3 regions of the Massilia sp. BKSP1R2A-1 genome follow, and region 2 is predicted to be linked to each of the others. Evidence: riboswitches for the same ligand, from Rfam matches in the RefSeq annotation. Region 2 holds a riboswitch; each other region holds the start of a gene.
The links. A riboswitch is a leader RNA that binds a small molecule or an ion and turns the genes downstream of it on or off. The one in region 2 is predicted to bind cobalamin.
Positions count from the first base shown of each region.

Region 1: linked by a shared signal. The riboswitch ahead of ACQ7JA_RS00235 (TonB-dependent receptor family protein) and the one ahead of ACQ7JA_RS24675 (TonB-dependent receptor domain-containing protein) in region 2 are both predicted to bind cobalamin.
Region 3: linked by a shared signal. The riboswitch ahead of ACQ7JA_RS01965 (cobaltochelatase subunit CobN) and the one ahead of ACQ7JA_RS24675 (TonB-dependent receptor domain-containing protein) in region 2 are both predicted to bind cobalamin.

Region 1 is NZ_JBOBRE010000001.1:51,042-57,609, reverse strand. Features, by position in the region: gene ACQ7JA_RS00240 (cobalamin-binding protein) at 1-140, opposite strand, end outside; gene ACQ7JA_RS00235 (TonB-dependent receptor family protein) at 140-2,101, opposite strand; cobalamin riboswitch at 2,186-2,434, opposite strand; gene ACQ7JA_RS00230 (M1 family metallopeptidase) at 2,567-4,771, shown strand; gene ACQ7JA_RS00225 (hypothetical protein) at 4,777-5,688, shown strand; gene ACQ7JA_RS00220 (DODA-type extradiol aromatic ring-opening family dioxygenase) at 5,741-6,535, shown strand.
Region 2 is NZ_JBOBRE010000025.1:55-6,622, reverse strand. Features, by position in the region: gene ACQ7JA_RS24685 (ABC transporter ATP-binding protein) at 1-663, opposite strand, end outside; gene ACQ7JA_RS24680 (FecCD family ABC transporter permease) at 665-1,687, opposite strand; gene ACQ7JA_RS24675 (TonB-dependent receptor domain-containing protein) at 1,714-3,549, opposite strand; cobalamin riboswitch at 3,618-3,847, opposite strand; gene cobC (alpha-ribazole phosphatase family protein) at 3,868-4,410, opposite strand; gene ACQ7JA_RS24665 (adenosylcobinamide-GDP ribazoletransferase) at 4,413-5,177, opposite strand; gene cobT (nicotinate-nucleotide--dimethylbenzimidazole phosphoribosyltransferase) at 5,179-6,213, opposite strand.
Region 3 is NZ_JBOBRE010000001.1:439,382-445,949, forward strand. Features, by position in the region: gene ACQ7JA_RS01965 (cobaltochelatase subunit CobN) at 1-2,527, opposite strand, end outside; cobalamin riboswitch at 2,677-2,893, opposite strand; gene ppc (phosphoenolpyruvate carboxylase) at 2,954-5,776, opposite strand; gene hemC (hydroxymethylbilane synthase) at 6,004-6,568, shown strand, end outside.

The DNA of each region.
Region 1 (6,568 bases), on a different contig from region 2:
ATCGAAATGACGCGCTGCGCCGGCGCCTTGAGCGTGACCTTGCGGCCGGCGTCGTCGACCACGGTCACCGGGGCGGCCTGCACCGTGGCTGCGGCGCAGGCCAGCAGCACGGCGGCGGCGAAGCGCGTCAGTCTGCGCATCAGAAGTCGTAGCGCAGCGCCAGCTTCAGCTGGCGGCCGTCGCTCGGGTAGATGCCCGAACGGCAGCCGAAGGCATTGCTGAAGTACTGGCGGTCGGCCAGGTTCAGGCCGCTGACCGCGACTTCCCAGGGACCGGTGCGGTAGGCGTAGCGGGCGTCGATCGTCGTGAAGGACGGCATGCGCGTGCTGCAGCTGTTGCTGAAGTCGCTGCCGTAACGCTGGCGGTCGACCCATTGGGCGCCGATGTCGGCGCTGTGCGGGCCGGCGGCCACCCAGGCCAGGCGCGCGGTCACGACGTTCTTCGGCACCAGCACCATCTCGCGGCCCGCGTTCGGGCCCTCGGTGAACTCGGCGTCCACGCGCTGCCACTGGCCGGTCAGGCGCAGCGCCTGGCCGATCGCCATCTGGCCTTCGACTTCCAGGCCCTGGCGGCGGGTCGGGTCGAGGTTGGTGTTGGCGCCCCAGCCGCCGCCCAGGGTCGGATCGTAGAAGATCTCGTTCTTCAGGCGGTGGCGGAACACGCGTGCGGCGATGCGGCGGGCGTCGGTGCCGGCAGTCACGCCCAGCTCGAGGTCGCGCGAGGTCTGGACGTCGAGCAGGCCGACGCTGGAACGGTAGCCGTTCTCGTCGGCATTCGGCAGGCGGTAGCTGCGGCCGGCCTTGGCATGCACGGTGACGTTCGCTGCCACGTCGACGCTGCCTTCCGCGCTCCAGGCGTTCACCGTCTGGGTGCCGGTCGGCACCGCCAGCGCGGCGTTGGTCTCTTTCTTCTCGAAGCGCTCGTGGCGCGCGCCCAGCGCCAGGCGGGCATTGGCGGCGCCGCCGAAGCGCATCTCGTCGCGCAGGTAGTAGGCTTCCGAAGTCTGGCGCGCATCCGAGCCGAGGCTGGTGGCACGCTCCCAGCGGCTCAGGTCGACGCCGGCGACGAATTCGTTCAGGCCGGCGCCCAGGTTGGCGCTGTGGCGCATGCGCGGCGAGAACTGGGTGTGGCGGGTGTCGTAGGTCGCGGCGGAGAGGAAGCCGCCGAAGTCGTAGGTCGATTCGACCTTGCGCTCGCGGTGGGCCAGCTCGGCCGCGAATTCCACGTTGTCGACGCGCTTCTCGGCGAAGGCCGTCACGCGGTCGCTGGACAGGGCGCCGAAGTCCTTCGGGGTCAGGGTCTGGCGCGGATTGGCTTCGAACTGTTCATAGCTCAGCGACCCCGGGAAGCGCATGTCCTGGCGTGCGCTCTCCACGCGCAGGCCCATGCGGGCGTCGTTCGCGGCCCACTGGAAGCCGCCGCTGAAGGTCTTCTGGCGGAATTCGTTGTTGTCGCGGTAGTTGTCGGTACCCTGGCGCGCGGCGGCCAGGTCGAAGGACAGCGGGCCCTCGCCATGGCGGACGGACGCGCGCGCATCGTACTGGTCGAAGCGGCCGGCTTCCAGCACCACGGAGCCGTGGTAGCCGGCTTGCGTACCGCGTCTGGTGATGATGTTGATCACGCCGCCGGTCGCGCCTTCGCCGTACAGCACGCTGCTGCCGCCGCGCTGGATCTCGATGCGCTCGACGGTGTCCACGGGAATCGAGGACAGCACCGGGCCGGCCAGTTCGTTCTCGTTCATGCGCACGCCGTCGACCAGCACCACCATGTTCTGGCTGCCGTTGGAGCCGAAGCCGCGCAGGTCGAGGGCGAAGTCGGGCGAGCCGTCCAGGCTCTGGCGGCCGAACACGCCGCCGATCTTGCGGATCGCGGCATTCACGTCCGTAGCGCCGGCGCGGCGGATGTCCTCCGCCGTGATGACGGTGGCGCCGATCGGCGCGAGCGAGACCTGGGCGGGGAAGCGCGCGCCGGTGACGACGATCTCGGGAACGGCCGTGTCCTGGGCGAAGGCGTTCGCGGCGAGGATGGAAAGGGAAAAGGCGCAGGCCAGCGCGAGCGGCTTGATGGCCGGCGCGCTGCTTGGGAAGGCAGCAAAATTCATTGTGGATGTTCTCGGTAAAAGCACCGGCCTGCGTCCCCGCACACCGGAGTCAACGGAAGACGCAGCACCGGCCCTGCCGCATGCGCGCTTCCCCCTGTCCTGGCCGGTATCCGGGCTTGCAAGACGGACTGTCCCACCTTCCTATGCAATGCACAGTGGTTATTGAGACAGCCTGTCACCGCGCCAAACAGGGTTTCTATCAGGCGGTGACGCTTGTTGACCGTTGCGGGGGCAGCACACCTCGGCGCGGGCGCGCAGCGCCTTTGCCTCGTGTTTCCCGTTTAACTGTGCAGGCGGATCGCCTGCGCGGGCACCAGAACGGCCGCGATTATAACCTGACAAGCCTTGTCGCGTTTTTTGCGCGTCCATCCTCAAATCCTGCGTTCTATCGCATGCCCATGGTGTTTTTTTGCTCTTCTGGCTATATTCGCGTTCAAACAATATTGTCATTACAGGGAGTCCTGCATGCATATCCAAGCACGGAGCAAGTTGCGCGCGGTGCTCGCCGCCGCCTTGCTCGCGGCCGGCGGCGCTGTTGCCTGGCTGGCCCAGGCCGACGCGCCGGCGCCAAGCCCCACACCCTCGCTGGACGGCATCGCGCTGGCCGCGCCCGACGCGGCCGCCGTCACCACGCCGAGCGCGCCCTCCGCCTGGGGCGGCGTGCGCACCGGCGACCATGCCACCTTGTCGGACCGCGTGGTCAGCTACCGCATCGAGGCCACGCTCGACCCGGACAAGCACCTGATCAAGGGCCGGCAGGCCCTCACCTGGCGCAACCGCAGCGCGGTGCCGGTGCGCAGCGTCTACGTCCACCTCTACATGAATGCCTTCGAGGGCGCCGGCAGCACCTTCTTCACCGAGCAGCGCCACCGCGGCGAAGGCTTCCGCAGCGGCGTCGACATCAGGGACGGCGAATGGGGCCACATCGCCTTGGCCAGCGTGCGCCAGGGCGCGGCAAGCGTGCCGTGGCGCTTCGTCCAGCCCGACGGCGGCCCGGCCACCGACCATACCGTGGCCCGCTTCGACCTGCCGGAAGCGGTGGCGCCGGGCGCCAGCACGACGCTCGACATCGATTTCCAGACCCAGCTGCCGCGCGTGATAGCGCGCACCGGTTACTTCGGCAGCTTCCACCTGGTGGCGCAGTGGTTCCCCAAGATCGCCGTGCTGGAACTGCCGGGCGAACGCGGCGCCACCGCGCCACGCTGGAACGCCCACGAATTCCACATGGAGTCCGAGTTCTACGCCGACTTCGGCAGCTACGACGTCAGCCTGACGGTGCCCAAGGCCTACACCGTCGGCGCCACCGGCGAACTGCAGGGCGCGCCGAGCGAGAAGAACGGCATGGTCACGCGCCGCTACGTCCAGCATGACGTGCACGATTTCGCCTGGACCGCCGACAAGCGCTCTGCCCCTCCCCTGGTCGAGACCTGGACCGGCCCCGGCAGCCCGACCGTGACGGTGCAGGTGCTGTTCCCGCCCGAGTACGAGGCCAGCGCCAAGCCGGCCATGAAGGCGGCCAAGGATTCGCTGACCTACTTCTCGCGCACCCTCGGCCCCTACCCCTACCGCACGCTGACGGTGGTGATCCCGCCCTACAACGCGGAGGAAGCGGGCGGGATGGAGTACCCGACCTTCATCACGGCATCCGGCCATGCCGAGGTGGCGAAGAACTCGCTCGACGAGTACATGCTCGAGGGCGTGACCATCCACGAGTTCGGCCACGGCTACTTCTACGGCATCCTGGCCAGCAACGAGTTCGAAGAGCCGATGCTGGACGAGGGCCTGAACGAGTACTGGGACGGCCGCATGCTGCGCGAGCGCGGCCAGCAGGCCCACCCGATGCCGGCCTTCTTCAAGCGCATCGGCATCGACCCGGTCTTCGATCCCTTCGACATCACGCGCGCCACCAGCCCGCGTGACCGGCCCGCCGACGCCCCCGGCCAGAATGCCTGGCAGCGCCTGCAGGGCATCGGCCCGGTCTATACCCGTACCGCACTCGTGATGCGCGACCTCGAGGAACGCATCGGACGCGAGGCGATGGAACGCGGCTTCAAGGAATACTACCGCCGCTGGAAGTTCCGCCACCCGAGCGTGGCCGACCTGCGCGAGGCCCTGGCCGACGGCAGCGGCGAACGCGCCGCGGTCGAGGAAGTCTTCGCGAAGCAGATCTACGCCGTCTCCCGCGTGGACGACCGCGTGGCCTCGATCGCCAGCGAGGAAGTGCTGCCGCTGGCGGGCACCCGCCTTGAGAAGGGCAAGCGGATCGAGGAAACCGAGGCAGCGCTCGATGCGCGCATCGCCAAGGCGCGCAAGGACTGGGAGAAAGCCAATCCGAACGCCAAGGATGGCAGCGGCCCCTACCCCTTCCGCACCCAGGTGACGGTGCGGCGCGAAGGCGCGAGCGTCCCCCAGACCCTGGTGGTGCGCTTCGCCGACGGCAGCAGCGAGACCGTGACCTGGCAGGGCGAGGAAAAATGGCGCACCTTTAGCTGGGTGAAACCGGCGAAAGCCGTGTCGGCCGAACTCGACCCGCGCCGCAGCCACTACCTCGACGTCAACAAGCTCGACGACAGCCGCGCCCTGGCCGCCGACCGCAGCGCCTCGACGCGCTGGGCCAGCGACGCCATGGCCTTCGTCCAACTCCTCCTGTCCTTCATCGCCACCGTATGACGACCATGCATCCAACGATCTCGCCGTTCGAATCGGCCCAGGCCGGCCACGCCGCCGCGCCGGACGCAAAAAGCGGCCTCCTGCGCGCCCTGCGCCCCGCCCTCCAATGGCGCCTGATGCTGCTCTGGCTGCTCGGCCTGCTGCTGCCCGCCCTGGTGGCGAGCCTGCCGGTGTGGCGCATGTTCGGCGCCGCCTTCGACCACACCGTGGGCGCGGCCGCCTATGCCCATCGCCTCGACCTGGCCGCGATCACCGACCTGGTCAGCCTGCACCCGCAGTTCGCCGCGGCGCTCGGCAGCGGGGCCGTGGTCGCCCTGGCGATGACGCTGCTGCTGTCGCCGCTCCTCACCGGCGCCGCCATCACGGCCGCGCGCGCGCCGAAGCCGCTGGGCTTCGCCGCCCTGGCCGCCGGCGGCGTGCAGGAATACGGCCGCCTGCTGCGCACCCTGCTGTGGGCCATCGTGCCGCTCGGCCTGGCCGCCTTCCTGGCCGGGATCGCGGGCGACGCCGCCGCCGACCACGCGGCGTCGAGCGTGCTCGAATCGTCGGCCGACAATGCGCGCCTCGGCGCCACCATCGTTGCCGCCCTGCTGCTCCTGCTGGCCCACGCGACCCTGGACCTCGGACGCGCCAAGCTGGCGCTGGAGCGCCGCCGCACCTCGGCCGTACTGGCCTGGGTCGCCGGCCTGCGCCTGCTGATGCGCCGGCCGCTGGCCATCCTCGGCTTCTACTTCGGCGTGACGATCGTGGGCCTCTGCCTGGCCGGGCTGCTGGCGGTGGCGCGCATCAACGTGCCGGCGCTGGGCACGGGCAGCTTCCTGGCCGGACTCGCGTTGGCCCAGCTGGCCGTGCTGGTCCTGGCCTGGATGCGCTGCGCCCGCCTGTTCGGACTGATCGAGCTGGCCCGCCCACGCTGATTCCCGTCCTGGGCTACCATGGGGGCTTCGATGTCGTTTCGCCGGAGCCTCCATGACTCTTCCTACCTATTTCGTGTCCCACGGCGGCGGCCCCTGGCCGTGGATGAAGGACCAATACGGGCCCGCCTACGACAAACTGGAAGCCTCGCTGCAGGCGATGCGGCGTGACGCACCGGATGCGGTGCGCGCGGTGCTGGTGGTGACCAGCCACTGGGAGACACCGGGCTTCATGGTGTCGTCAGGCGCAGCGCCCGGCATGATCTACGACTATGGCGGCTTTCCGCCGCATACCTACCGCATCAGCTATCCGGCGCCGGGCGAGCCGGCGCTGGCAGCCCGCGTGGCGGCGCTCCTGAACGCCGCCGGGCATCCGGCCGGGCTGGATCCGGAGCGTGGTTTCGACCATGGGACGTTCTCGATGCTCTACCCCGTGTATCCGGAAGCGGCAATGCCCGTGGTACAGCTGTCGCTGCGGCGCGATCTCGACCCGCAGGCCCATATCGAGGCCGGGCGCGCGCTGGCGCCGCTGCGTGACGAAGGGGTGCTCATCATCGGGAGCGGGCTGTCGTATCACAACCTGCGGCAATTCGGTCCGGGTGGAGCGGCTGCTTCGCGGGCCTTCGATGGGTGGCTGCAGGAGACGATGGCCCTGCCGCCGGACGAGCGCAACGCGGCGATATTGAGATGGGACAAGGCGCCGATGGCGCGGGTGGCGCACCCGCGGGAGGAGCACTTGCTGCCGCTGATGGTGGCGTCGGGCGCGGCCGCCGACGAAGCGGCGGCCTGCGTGTACCACGAGGATGATTTCTTCGGCAGCCTGACGGTATCCAGCTTCCGGTTCGGGTAGGGTGGACGGGTCCCCCGTCCGCGCGTTCAAACA
Region 2 (6,568 bases):
GGGACCGGCCTGCCAGCGGCCGTCGCCCATGAGCAGCAGCGCGTGGGTGGAAATGCGGTAGGCGAGATTCAGGTCGTGGCCGATCATGACGACGATCTTTCCCTGTTCGCGGCAAAGACGGGCCAGCAGGGCCATGACGCTGACCTGGTGCGCCAGGTCGAGGGCATTGGCCGGCTCGTCCAGCAGCAGCAGCGGGGTGTCCTGGGCCAGCAGCGCGGCGATCGCGACCCGCTGGCGCTCGCCGCCGGACAGGGTGCGCACGTCGCGCTCGGCCAGCTCGGCGACTTCCATCGAGGCGAGCGCCGTCATCGCGGCCTGGTGGTCGTCGCTGCCCTCCCAGTAGCGGTTGGCGTGATAGGGATGGCGCGCCGACAGCACGGTTTCGATGACGCTGTACGAGAAGGCATCGTGGCGCGACTGCGCCAGGAAGGCGCGCTGGCGCGCCAGTTCTTCGGGGGGCCACTGGTCCAGCGCGCGGCCGCCGACATGGACGGCGCCGGCATCGGGACGGTGCAGGCCTGCGAGCGTGCGCAGCAGGGTGCTCTTGCCGGCGCCGTTGCGGCCGATGATGCTCCAGCATTCGCCCGGGCGCGCCGCCCAGTCGAGCTGCCGCAGCAGGGTGCGCTTGCCGAGCCGCAGGTCGAGATGTTCGGCTCTGATCATGTCACTTCCTCAGCCGGTGCAGTTGATAGAGGAATACCGGCGCGCCGATGATCGCCGTGATCGCGCCCACCGGCAGCTGCTGCGGCGCGATGATGGTGCGCGCGAGCGTATCGCACAGCACCAGGAAGCCCCCGCCCGCCAGCACCGCCGACGGGATCAGGACCCGGTGGTCGGGGCCGAAGGCGAAGCGGCAGGCATGCGGGATGATCAGGCCGACGAATCCGACCGAGCCGGCGCTGGTCACGGCGCTGGCGGTCAGGACGCCGGAGACGAAGAACAGTCCCTTGCGCAGGCGGCCGACGCGGATGCCCAGCGTGGCGGCCGCTTCCGCATGCAGCGCGACCACGTTCATGGCGCGCGCGCTGCGCAGCGCATACAGCAGCGCGCCGCCCAGCACGATCCAGGGCGCCAGACGCAGCGGCGCGCCGGCGAGGTCGCCGATCATCCAGAAGATCATGCTGCGCAGCCTGCCTTCCGGCGCGATCGACAGCATCAGGGTGATCAGGGCCATGCAGGCCGAGGACAGGATCACGCCGGTCAGCAGCAGCATCGAGGTGCCGCCCTCGACAGCCAGGCCGCCGCGCATGTCGCGCCGGGCCAGCAGGTAGAGCAGCATCGATACCCCGACCGCACCGCCCAGCGCGGCCATGTCGACGATGAAGGCGGTCGCCATCATGAGCAGCGCGAACAGCGCGCCGACCGAGGCGCCGGCCGAGATCCCGAGCACATAGGGGTCGGCCAGCGGGTTGCGCAGGAGCGCCTGCATCATCACGCCCGCGAGGGCGAGCGCGCCGCCGGTGACGAAGGCCGTCAGGGCACGGCTGGCGCGCAGCTCGATCAGCGAGGCGGCCAGCGTCCCGCTTTCGCCGCGCGCCAGCTGGCGCAGGGCGTCGGGCACGTCCGCCAGCGGGACGGAGATCGAGCCCGTCATGCCGGCAAACAGCAGGCTGGCGACGGCGCACAGCAGCAGCACGCCGATGACGAGCGTGGCGCGCTGGCGGAGCAGGAAGGCTGGGTGATGCATGCGTCTCCTCTCGATGGTGCGTCCGGTCAGCGCATACCGTAGCGCAGCGCGGCGAACCAGGTGCGGCCGCTGGTGCCATAGAAGCGCGCCAGTTCGTACTGCTTGTCCGTCACGTTGTTGAGGCGTACCAGCAGCGACAGGTCGGGCGTGACCTGCCAGCTAGTGTACAGGTTGAGCAGCCCATAGCCGCCCAGCGGGCGCAGGTTGGCGGCGTCGTTGAAGCGCCTGCCGGACAGCTGCAGTTCCGCGCCCGTCTTGACGGGGCCGAAGCTGGTGTCGGCGGCGAACTTGGCGTGCTTCTTCGAACGGCGCAGCAACTGCTTGCCCGTGGTTTCGTCGGTCGGGTCCTGCCAGTCCAGGCTGCCGTGCAGATTGATTGCCGCGAGACGGGTCCGGGCTGCCAGCGTCACGCCTTCCAGCTTGGCCTCGTTGACGTTATAGGCGCAGCTGCCGATGCCGGTGCCCGGGCACGGCGTGCTCGAGACGATCATGTCGGTCAGGCGGTTACGGTAGTAGCTCGCATCGAGCTGCACGCGGCCGCCATCGTAGTGCAGCCCCGCTTCGCGGTTGCGGCCCTTCTCGGGCTTGTTGGTCTCCAGGCCGTAGCCGGGGTAGTACAGCTCGTTGAAGGTCGGTGCGCGGAAGCTCGTGCCGACGCTGGCGGTCGCGCGCAGGCCATTGCCGAGCTCAATGCCGTAACCGGCGGCGCCCGTGATCTTGTTCCCGTAGACCGAGCGATCGTGGCGGGCGCTCAGGTCGAGCAGGTGAGCGCCGCGCCGGGCCGAGTAGGCGGCCGCATAGGAGTTGGTGATCCGCGCGCGGTTCAAGGCGCGGCTGGAACTGGACTCGACGTCTTCCTTGCGGTGGCTGTAGAGCAGCTGCAGCGTGTCGGCGCCAATGGCGATGGCGTTCTGCCAGGTGAGCTCGTCCTGGCGGGTTTCGATCTGGCTGCGGCCGGACGCGGTGGCGTTGGTGAAGCTGCCCAGCTGGTCCCGTGAAGCCGCGTACTGCAGGGTGCTGCGCCAGTTGGCGCTGACCTGGCTGCTCGCATGGACGGCGGCCGTGTTGAGTTCCTGCTCGTTGTGGGTGTCGTAGCTGCCGGCGCCGCTGTCGTACTGGGCGCGCAGGGCGCTGTGCAGGAGCTGGGCGCCCACCTCCAGCCCAGGAGCCACGGTATAGGACAGCTGGCCGTTGGCGCTGCGGCGGCGGTAGCCGTCTTCGTCCGGGTTGAAGCCGGAAGCGCCCGGCCGGGTGGACGAGAAGCCGTCGGCATCTTCGTAGCCGGCGGTGAAGGCATAGCGCAAGCCGCCGCCCGAACCGGAGACGGTGCTGGCGGCCGCGCGCGTGGCGTTGCTGCCGGCGCCGAGCGAGGCGGTGACGACCGGACCGCCTTCGCCCTTGCGCGTGAAGACCTGGATGACGCCGCCGATCGCGTCGGCGCCGTACAGCGTCGTCAGCGGACCATAGACGATCTCGATGCGCTCGATGGCGGACAGGGGAATCGCGTTCCAGGCCGCGGTGCCGCTGGTCGAGGAGCCGACGCGCACGCCGTCGAGCAGGACCACGACCTGGTTGGCGTTGGAGCCGCGCAGGTAGACGTCGGTGGAGGCGCCCGGGCCGCCGTTGCGGGTGATCTCGATGCCGCGCTGGCGCTGCAGGATGTCGGCCACCGAACCGGCGCCGGAGCGTGCGATCTCTTCGGCGTGGATGACGGTGGTATCGGCGATCACGTCATGCGCGCGCTGCGGCATGCGGTTGGCGGTGACGACGACCGTGTCGGCGCTGGTCTGGGCGAAAGAAGGGAGAGTGAAGACGAATGCGAGCGAGCACGCAGCCGCCAGCCGTGTTACAGGAAGATTCATGAAATGTTCACGTCAAGGACAACCAGCCGACGTCCCCGTAGGCCAGATTGAACAGAAGCGCGGCATGGCCACGCTTCCACCTTTTGGCCGGTATCCGGGCTGGCAAGTGTGGCCGTCCGACCTTCCCATGCAAATCGCACAGTGGTCATGGAGGACGGTTCGCCGCGGACTCTTTCGAGCGCGGCACTTGCTTACCGTTGCGGGGGCAGCACACCTTGGCCTTGTTGAAGGGCTTCGTGTTTCCCGTTTAACTGCGCCTGTGAATACAGGCGCGAGCACCAAAACGCCGACATTATACGTGAGCGCGACGCGGTGTTGTCAGTCCTTCAGCATGATGATGCCGCCATAGTCGATGCGGTGTGCTTCGGAGGCCGCGCGCAGCGCCGCCTGTTCGATGCTGCCGCCGGCGTGGAGGGCGGCGAGCAGGCGCATGCTGCCCGCGTGGCAGACGAGCAGGGCGCGCGGGTGACGTGTTTCGCGCAGCGCGTCGAAGCATGCGGCCACGCGGCGGGCGACATCCATGACGCTCTCTCCGCCGCCGGGCCGGTAGTGCAGCAGGTCGGCGCTCCAGGCGTCTACCTCGGCGCGGGGGATGGCGTCCCAGGGCTGCATCTCCCAGGCGCCGAAGTCCATCTCGGCCAGGCGCGCGTCGAAGGTGACGGGCGCGCCCAGCTGCGCCGCGAGCTCGGCGCAGCGCCTGAGCGGGCTGGCGAAGACAGGCAGGTCGCCGGGCAGCCCGGCTTCACGCAGGCCCTGGGCGACGGCGGCGATCGCGGAGGGCGAGGCGGCGACGTCGCTGCGGCCATAGCAGATGCCGGGGGCGACTTCGGGCTGTGGATGGCGGACGAGGACCAGCTCCATGGCTAGCCGAGGGTGGCCAGGATGGCGATGTAGGCGACCGCTTCCGCCAGTTGCTGCACGGCGCCGAGGCAGTCGCCGGTATAGCCTCCGATGCGGCGGCTGAATTTGCGGGCCAGCCACCAGGTGGCGATCACGCAGGCCAGCAGTGCGGCAAGCACGGCTTGCGCTGAGAGCAGGCCGCCTGCGAGCAGCAGGGCTGCGGCCAGGGCAACCGTCAGCAGAGCGATGCAGAACTCGGCAGTGGACATGCGTTCGGCCAGCGGCTTGGCCTTGCCTTCCGCGCGTGAGTATTCCATGCGCCAGATGAGCGAGGTCGCGCACAGGCGTGACAGCGGGTGGGCCAGCAGCATGGCGCCGATGGCGCTGGTCAAGGGCAGCGTCGCAAGCGCCGTGACTTTCGTGCCCAGCATGCACACGACGCCGATCGCACCGTAGGCGCCGACGCGCGAGTCCTTCATGATCTCCAGCACGCGCTCGCGCGTCATGCCGCCGCCAAGACCGTCACAGGTGTCGGCGAAGCCGTCTTCGTGGAAGGCGCCGGTGATGTAGATGGTGGCCGCGGTCGAGAGCACCGCGGCCACCGGTGCCGGCAGCACGAGGGCGCAGGCTCCGTAGACGGCGGCGCCGATCATGCCCACCACGACGCCGACGAGCGGGAAGTAGCGGGAGGCGTGGTGCAGCCAGTCCTGCTCGAATCCGACCCAGCGCGGGATCGGCAGGCGGGTGAAGAACTGCAGGGCGACGAAGAACAGGCGCAGTTGCTGCATCTTACTGGCCGCTGGTACTGACCGAGGCCGATGCGAAGGTGGCCATCTCGTTCAGGAAGTTCGCAGCCGCATGCAGCAGGGGCAGGGCAAGCGCGCTGCCGGTGCCTTCGCCCAGGCGCAGGCCGAGTTTCAGGAGCGGGCGGGCGCCCAGGCTCTCGAGCATCATGCGGTGGCCGTTCTCGTCCGAGCAGTGGGCGAACACGCAGTAGTCGAGGATGGCCGGCTGCAGGCGCGCCGCGACCAGCAAGGCGCTGGTGACGATGAAGCCGTCGATCAGCAGCACCTTGCGCAGCTCTGCTGCTTTCAGCATGGCGCCGACCATCATGCCGATCTCGAAACCGCCGAAGGTGGCCAGCACCTCGAGCGGCGAGGTGGCGCCTGCATGCCTGTCGACGGCGGCGGCGATGACCTGCTGCTTGCGTGCGATCCCTTCGCCCGAGAGGCCCGTGCCGGCGCCCACGCATTGGGACAGCGGCAGCCTGGTGAGCTTGTGCATGAGGGCCGCGGCCGCAGTGGTATTGCCGATACCCATTTCGCCGAAGCCGACGACGTTGCCCGGCAGGTCGCGCATCAGGGCCATGCCGTGCTCGAGCGCGGTATCCAGTTCCTGCGGCGACATCGCGGCCTCCTGGGCGAAGTTGCGGGTCCCGCGGCCCACCTTGCAGTCGACCAGGCCGGCGCGCGGGCCGAAGTCGTGGTTCACGCCGGCGTCCACGACGTGCAGGGCGCAGCCGTTCTGGCGAGCGAATACATTGATGGCGGCGCCGTCCGCCAGGAAGTTCTCCACCATCTGCCAGGTCACGTCTTGCGGATAGGCCGAGACGCCTTCCGCTACCACGCCGTGGTCGCCCGCGAAGACGAGGATGGCCGGCTGATCGATGCTGATCCTTGTCGAGCATTGGATCAGGCCGAGCTGCGCGGCAAGCTCTTCCAGGCGTCCCAGGCTGCCCAGCGGCTTCGTCTTGTTATTGATGGCCGCGAGCAGGGCTTGCGAAAGGGCCGCGTCCGCGGTCGGGGCGATGGATGGGATCTGCATTGCCAGGAAGATAAGGTGGAAAAAACGCGACGATAACATAGTCGCAGGCGTTGTAAGTCGCCTCGCCGTTTGCTATAGTCTCGTTCCTCCGACGCCGGCGCAGCTTTGAAAGCAGCGACAGCGAAGGAAAAGAGGGGCTTGACGATAAACGCAGAACACCGCATAATCTCGCTTCTCTGCTGCTGACGAACACAACGCTTCGCACGGTGCAGCAAGGTAGTACAGAATACGGTTCTTTAACAATCAACAGTCGATAAGTGTGGGCGTTTGATGAGGGTGCCGGCTGGCTTGGGTCAGCTGCATACTTAAATTATCAAATGTTCGCACAAAATATTAAACGTAAATCTTCGAAAGA
Region 3 (6,568 bases), on a different contig from region 2:
CCTTGCGCATCGAGTCCAGCATCAGGTCGAGCGACTTGCGCTCCCAGGGCCGGCCGAAGACGTGCAGGCCGTAGGGCATGAATTTCTCCTGCAGCTTGGTGAGATAGTGGCCGATCTCGTGCGCCAGCAGGTCGTCGTCGGCCGCATCGAAGCCGATACCGCGCACCTTCAGCACGTCGGCCATCGAGGCTTCCAGCTCGGCGCGCAGGTTTAGCCTGATGACGCGCTCACGCATCAAGGCTGCGGCCTGGGTTTTCAACGATTCCGAGCTGGCGGCCTCGTAGCTTTCGACCACCTGGCGCAGCGACAGCAGTTCGTCGTACAGGGGCGTGGCGGCCAGCGGCGGCGTCAGGTGGTCGACCATCACGGCCAGGCCCCGGCGCTTGGCCTGGGTGCCTTCGCCGACGCCATCGACGATGTAGGGATAGATCCCGGGCAGGTCGCCCGCGATCAGGCTCGGGTAGTCGTCGCTGGACAGGCCCACGGCTTTCCCGGGCAGGAATTCATAGGTCGAGTGGCGCCCCACGTGGACCAGGGCGTCGGCCTTGAAGCGGTCGCGCAGCCAGTGGTAGAAACCCAGGTACTGGTGGGGCGGCGTGATGCTGGTGTTCGCGTGCAGCAGCTCCTCGTCGACTTCCCAGCCGCGTGGCGGCTGCGGGCCGATGAAGACGTTGCCGAACACGAGGCCGGGCACCAGCAGCTTGCCACCCTCGACCATCACCTTGCCCGGCGCCGGTCCCCAGCCGCGCATGCCCTCGATGCCGTAGCCGACCAGGCGCCGCTGCAGGGAGGCGAGGGTGGCGCAGCGGCGCGTGGCGCGCCCGTCCAGGCAGGCGATATATCCCTCGCGCAGGGCGGCCAGGTCGCGCAGGGCGTCCTCGCGTCTCGGATGGTCGGCGCCCTCGACCAGGTGCTGCAGCTCGGCGATCACGACCTCGGCGCGCTTGCGGCCCAGCTGGTATTCGCGGCCGGCTTCCGCCGCCAGCACGTCGGCATGCAGGCGCCCCAGCAGGCCGCTCGTCATCTCGCCCTGCACGCGCGGCGACAGGGTGGCGAACCAGCGCCGGTACTCCTCGCCCGTGACGCCATTCACGGCCCCGGCCAGCTCGCGCAGGGCGGCGCGGTCTTCGGGCAGGTTGACGCCATGCGCCATGATGCGGTCCAGCAGCGCCTCGGGCGAGGCCGGCAGTTCGCCCACCGTATAGCCGGCGGCCTTCATCGCATGCAGCATGTCGAACAGCGAGGCCGGCACGTCGAGGTTGTCGGCGCCGATGTTCTGGCGGCCCGGCGGGTGGTTGTAGTAGACCAGGGCGACCCGCTTGTCGCGGTTCGGCTTGGCGGATAAAAGCAGCCAGCGGTCCACGCGCGCCGCCACGCGGGCGGCTTCCTGTTCCAGTACCTCGGGCGGGCGGTTCTCGATGCCGGTCCGCGCATCGCGCTGCGCCTTGCCGAGCGCGGCGACGACGATGGGCTGGCCGATGCCCTGCAGCTCGGGCAGGGCCACGCGGTACTGGACCGAGTCGGGGCTCAGGCCGTCTGGCGAGAGCTGCCACTGCATGGCGCTGCGGTCCATCAGGCGGATGGCCTTGAACACGGGGATGTCGAGGCGCTTGAAAGCTTGCTCGACCGCCTCGCGGCCTTCGGCGGCGCCGACCACGAAGTCCTGCAGCACCACCAGCGCGGCCGGGCGCGCGGGCGCGACCAGTTCGGGCAGGCGCTCGAGCGCCTCGCGCGAGGTGCCGCCCCAGCGGGTGAGCAGCTGCACGCAGGGCTGGCCCCGGGCTTCGACCTGGCGGCACAGCGCGGCCGGGACCACGGCATCCATATTGGCGAGATCCAGTACGACGACGGTCGGCCTGTCCTTCAGGCCGAGCTCCGCGGCGTGTCCCCACGCTGCCCCGTCGGCGAGTTCGCGCTCGCCCACGCGCAGGCGCAGCATCGGCTCGGGACGTGGCGCGGGAACGGGCGTATCTCGTGCAAGCAGGTGGGCGAACAGGGCCGCCGTGTTGTCGCTGCCGCTGCCTTGCCACAGGCGGCGTGCGGCCAGCCAGTGCGCGCTAGCGGTGTCAAGGGCGGCTGCCCGCAGGGCCGTTTCCGGCGGCGTTTCGTTCGACAGCTGGCGCAGCAGCTCGGGCGAAAACTCGCTCAGGCTGCCGTGGCGGCCGCGCGTCATGAGACTGAGGGAGGCTTCGCCGTTGAAGGCCAGCACCTGAGCGGATGGCCGCGCGTGGCGCGCGACCGCATCCTTCAGGCGCCGCGCCGGGTCGCCGAAGACCGAGACCGCGAGTACGCTGTCGGCGCCGGCGATCCAGCGTTCGACGTCACGTTCACCGGCCGCCATCAGCTGGGCCGGCGTGCGCAGCAGGATGCGGTCTTTCGGATGGCGCGCCAGGTGGCGGTGGGCAGCTTCGATGGCGCTGGGCGCCGCGCGTTCGGTGACGACGGCGAACAGGGTGCCCGCCTGGACGGGCAGGGCGCACAGGCAGCACAGGGCCGCCAGGACGCGATGGAATACACGAGCGCTCAATTCAGGTCGACCTCGGGACGAAAACCAGGCGGCCCCGTGTTCCATGGAGCAGCCGCGCGCGTCCCGGCGCGCCAAAAGGCGCACACGGTGTCGAGACCTGGACCGAAGAATAGGGACAGCCAACCGGCAGCGCCACACCCCGGGCGCTACAAAGTGCATCGTGACTGGCCGGTCTTCTGGCTCGCCTTCGTCCTTCGCCGGCCCTGCCTTCCCGTGCAATGCACAGTGGCGTACGGCCGGCGTCGTCAGGCTTACAGCAGCGGGGGCTGCGCCGGACTGGCGGGGATGATCATCCCGCGCGTCACCGGCTTCCCGTTTCACCCTCCCGCAGACCTGCGGAAGGGCACCAATCGCTCAAGCGGCGGATTGTAACGCCGAGTGGCGTTGTTGTCACGGCAATCTTCAGCCGCAGACGCGGCAGATGCGTCAGCCTGTATTGCGCAGGCCTGCCGCCACCCCGTTGATGGAGAGGTGGATGCCGCGGTGCACCCGCGGATCCGCGTTGTCGCCCAGCTTCCTGCGGCGATGGATGAGTTCCACCTGCAGGTGGTTCAGCGGGTCGAGGTAGGCGAAGCGGTTCTGGATCGAACGCGCCAGCAGCGGGTTGCCGGCCAGGCGTTCGTTCGTTCCCGTGATCGCTTCCAGGCAGCGCAGGGTCTCGCCATGCTCCGCGGTGATGCGGCGGAAGATGCGTTCGCGCAGCTCGGCGTCCGCCACCAGGCTCGCGTAGCGCGAGGCGATGGCGAGGTCGGTCTTGGCCAGCACCATGTCCATGTTCGACAGCAGCGTGGCGAAGAAGGGCCAGGCGCCGTACATCTCGCGCAGCAGTTCGAGCCGCGATTCGCGGTCGCCATCGTTGATCCAGCCGCTGACGGCGGCGCCGAAGCCGTACCAGCCCGGCAGCAGAAGGCGGCACTGGCCCCAGGAGAAGCCCCAGGGAATCGCGCGCAGGTCTTCGATGCGGCGGGTCGACTTGCGCGAGGCCGGGCGCGAACCGAGGTTCAGTTCCGCGATCTCGGCGATCGGGGTGGCCGAGAAGAAGTAGTCGGTGAAGCCCGGGGTCTCGTAGACCAGGTTGCGGTAGGCCCGGTAGGCGCGCTCGGACAGCTCGGCCATCACCGCCTCGAAGCGCGACAGGCGCTCGCGGCTGGCGGCGTCCTCGTCGCGCGGCGACAGGCTCGCCTCGAGGGTCGCGGCCACCAGCAGCTCCAGGTTGCGCCGGCCGATCTCGGGATTCGAGAACTTCGACGAAATGATCTCGCCCTGTTCGGTCAGGCGGATCTGGCCGTTGACGGTGCCGGGCGGCTGGGCGCGGATCGCATCGTAGCTCGGGCCGCCGCCGCGGCCGACGGTGCCGCCGCGGCCGTGGAAGAGGCGCAGTTTGACGTTCCTGGCCGCGAACACGTCGACCAGCTTCAGTTCGGCCTGGTAGAGCTCCCAGTTCGAGGTCATGAAGCCGCCGTCCTTGTTCGAATCCGAGTAGCCGAGCATGACTTCCTGCAGGCGGCCCTGCTGCTCGATGACTTTCGCGACCGGCGGCAGGGACATCCACTCGTCCATGATGCCGCTTGCGCGCTGCAGGTCGGGAATGGTCTCGAACAGCGGGATCACCATCACGTCGCAGGAGCCGGAAGACACGCGCAGCAGGCCGGTTTCCTTCTGCAGCAGCAGGACTTCGAGCAGGTCGGACACGGTCTCGGTATGCGAGATGATGTAGTTGCGGATCGCGCGGCTGCCGTAGCGCAGGCGGATCTCGCGCGCGGTGCGCAGGATGGCGAGTTCCGAATTGGTCTCGTCCGAATACGCTTCGTAGGGCGAGTACAGGGGGCGCGGCTGGGCCAGTTCGGCCAGCAGCAGCTCGACCTTCTGCGCTTCCTCGAGTGTCGAATAATCTTTCTCGGCGCCGGCGCGTGCGAACAGCTCGGTCAGCACGCGCTCGTGCACGTCCGAACTCTGGCGCATGTCGAGCGAGGCCAGGTGGAAGCCGAAGATGCGCGCGGCGCGCTTCAGGCCCGCGAGGCGCGGCTCGACCAGCATGCCGCCGTGGTTGGCGCGCAGGGAATCCGCGATGACTTCGAGGTCGGCCGCGAACAGGCCGGCGTCGAGGTAGGGCGGGGCTTCGGCGACTTCCTTGCGCAGGATGTGGCCGACGCCGAGCTCGCGTGCGGTGGCGGCCAGGCGCGCGTAGATGCCGATCAGGGCGCGGCGGTAGGGTTCGTCGCTGCGGTGCGGCGAGGTGTCGACCGAGGCGTCGGCCAGGGCCTGCATCTCGGGCGTCACCGGCACCAGCAGGGTCGAGGTCGACAGTTCGGCGCCGAGGGCATGCACTTCTTCCAGGTAGAAGTCGAGGATGGTGGTCGACTGGCGCGTCAGCGCATGGCGCATGGTGTCGGCGTTGACGTTCGGGTTGCCGTCGCGGTCGCCGCCGATCCAGCTGCCCATCTGCAGGAACTGGGCCTCGTCCATCGCCTTCGCCTCGCCCTCGTAGCGGCTCGCGATCTCTTCTTCGATGTCGTCGTACAGGGCGGGGACTTCACGCAGGAAGGTGATGCGGTAGTAGGACAGGGCGTTGTCGATCTCGTCGGCCACGGTCAGCTTGGAGTAGCGCAGCATGCGGGTCTGCCACAGGGTGGCGACGCGCGCGTGCAGCAGCTGGCCGTTCTTCTGCGCTTCCTTCGGGGTCAGGCCGCGGTCGCGCTCGGCCAGCAGGCGGGCGATGTCGTGCTCGGCGTCCAGGATGCTCTTCCTCTGCACCTCGGTCGGGTGGGCGGTCAGCACGGGGGCGATCAGGGCGTCCTGGAAAAAGCCCTCGACGGTCTCGCGCGGCACGCCGGCGTCGCGCAGCTTGCCGAGCGCGAAGCTGACGCTGCCCTGCTGCGGGCCGGAACCCTTGAGCAGGTGGGCGCGGCGGCGGCGGATATGGTGCTGGTCCTCGGCGATATTCGCCAGGTGCGAGAAGTAGGAGAAGGCGCGCACCACCGTGATGGTCTGGTCGCGCGTGAGACGGTGCAGCAGGGTCGCAAGCTCTTCGCCGGCCTTCGGGTCGGCTTCGCGGCGGAAGCGCACGGCGGTCTGGCGGATGGTCTCGACCATCTCGAAGACCTGCTCGCCTTCCTGGTCGCGCAGCACGTCCCCCAACAGGCGGCCGAGCAGGCGGATGTCTTCTTTCAGCGGCGCGTCCTTGTCGGGATCACGCTGGGCACTCACATTCTGAACGGCGGGGCTTACTGATGCAGCAGGATTGTCCATATCGACCACAAAGTTATTGAGAATGACGACTCGATTGTGCGATGGCGGTTGGCCACGGTCTGCAAGAGGGCCCATGCTAAAATTTGTGATCTTATGCAAGGGCCGTTTTACCGGCATCGTCCTGGTAGGGCGCGACGACAGTGAAAGAATACGTGTTGAAAGCAAATGAAACGGCGCCGCAGGCGCCAGCGAAACTGATTATCGCATCCCGCGAGAGCCGCCTGGCCATGTGGCAGGCGGAGCACGTGCGCGCCCGTCTCGCCGCATTATATCCGCAGTGCTCCGTGGAGATTCTGGGCATGACCACGCGCGGCGACCAGATCCTCGACCGTGCGCTGTCGAAGGTGGGCGGCAAGGGCCTGTTCGTGAAGGAACTCGAAGTCGCCATGGCCGAGGGCCGCGCCGACCTGGCCGTGCATTCGCTCAAGGACGTGCCGATGGACCTGCCGGAGGGCTTCGAGCTGGCCGCCGTGCTCGAGCGCGAAGACCCGCGCGACGCCTTCGTCTCGAACGACTACGCCAGCCTGGCCGACCTGCCGGCAGGCAGTGTGGTCGGCACCAGCAGCCTGCGCCGCCAGTCCCTGATCGCGGCGCGCTACCCGCAGCTCGTCATCAAGCCGCTGCGCGGCAACCTCGACACCCGCCTGGGCAAGCTCGACCGCGGCGACTACGCGGCCATCATCCTGGCGGCCGCCGGCCTGAAGCGCCTCGGCCTCGAGGGGCGCATCCGCGCCCTGCTCGAACCCGAGGACAGCCTGCCGGCTGCCGGCCAGGGCGCGATGGCGATCGAGA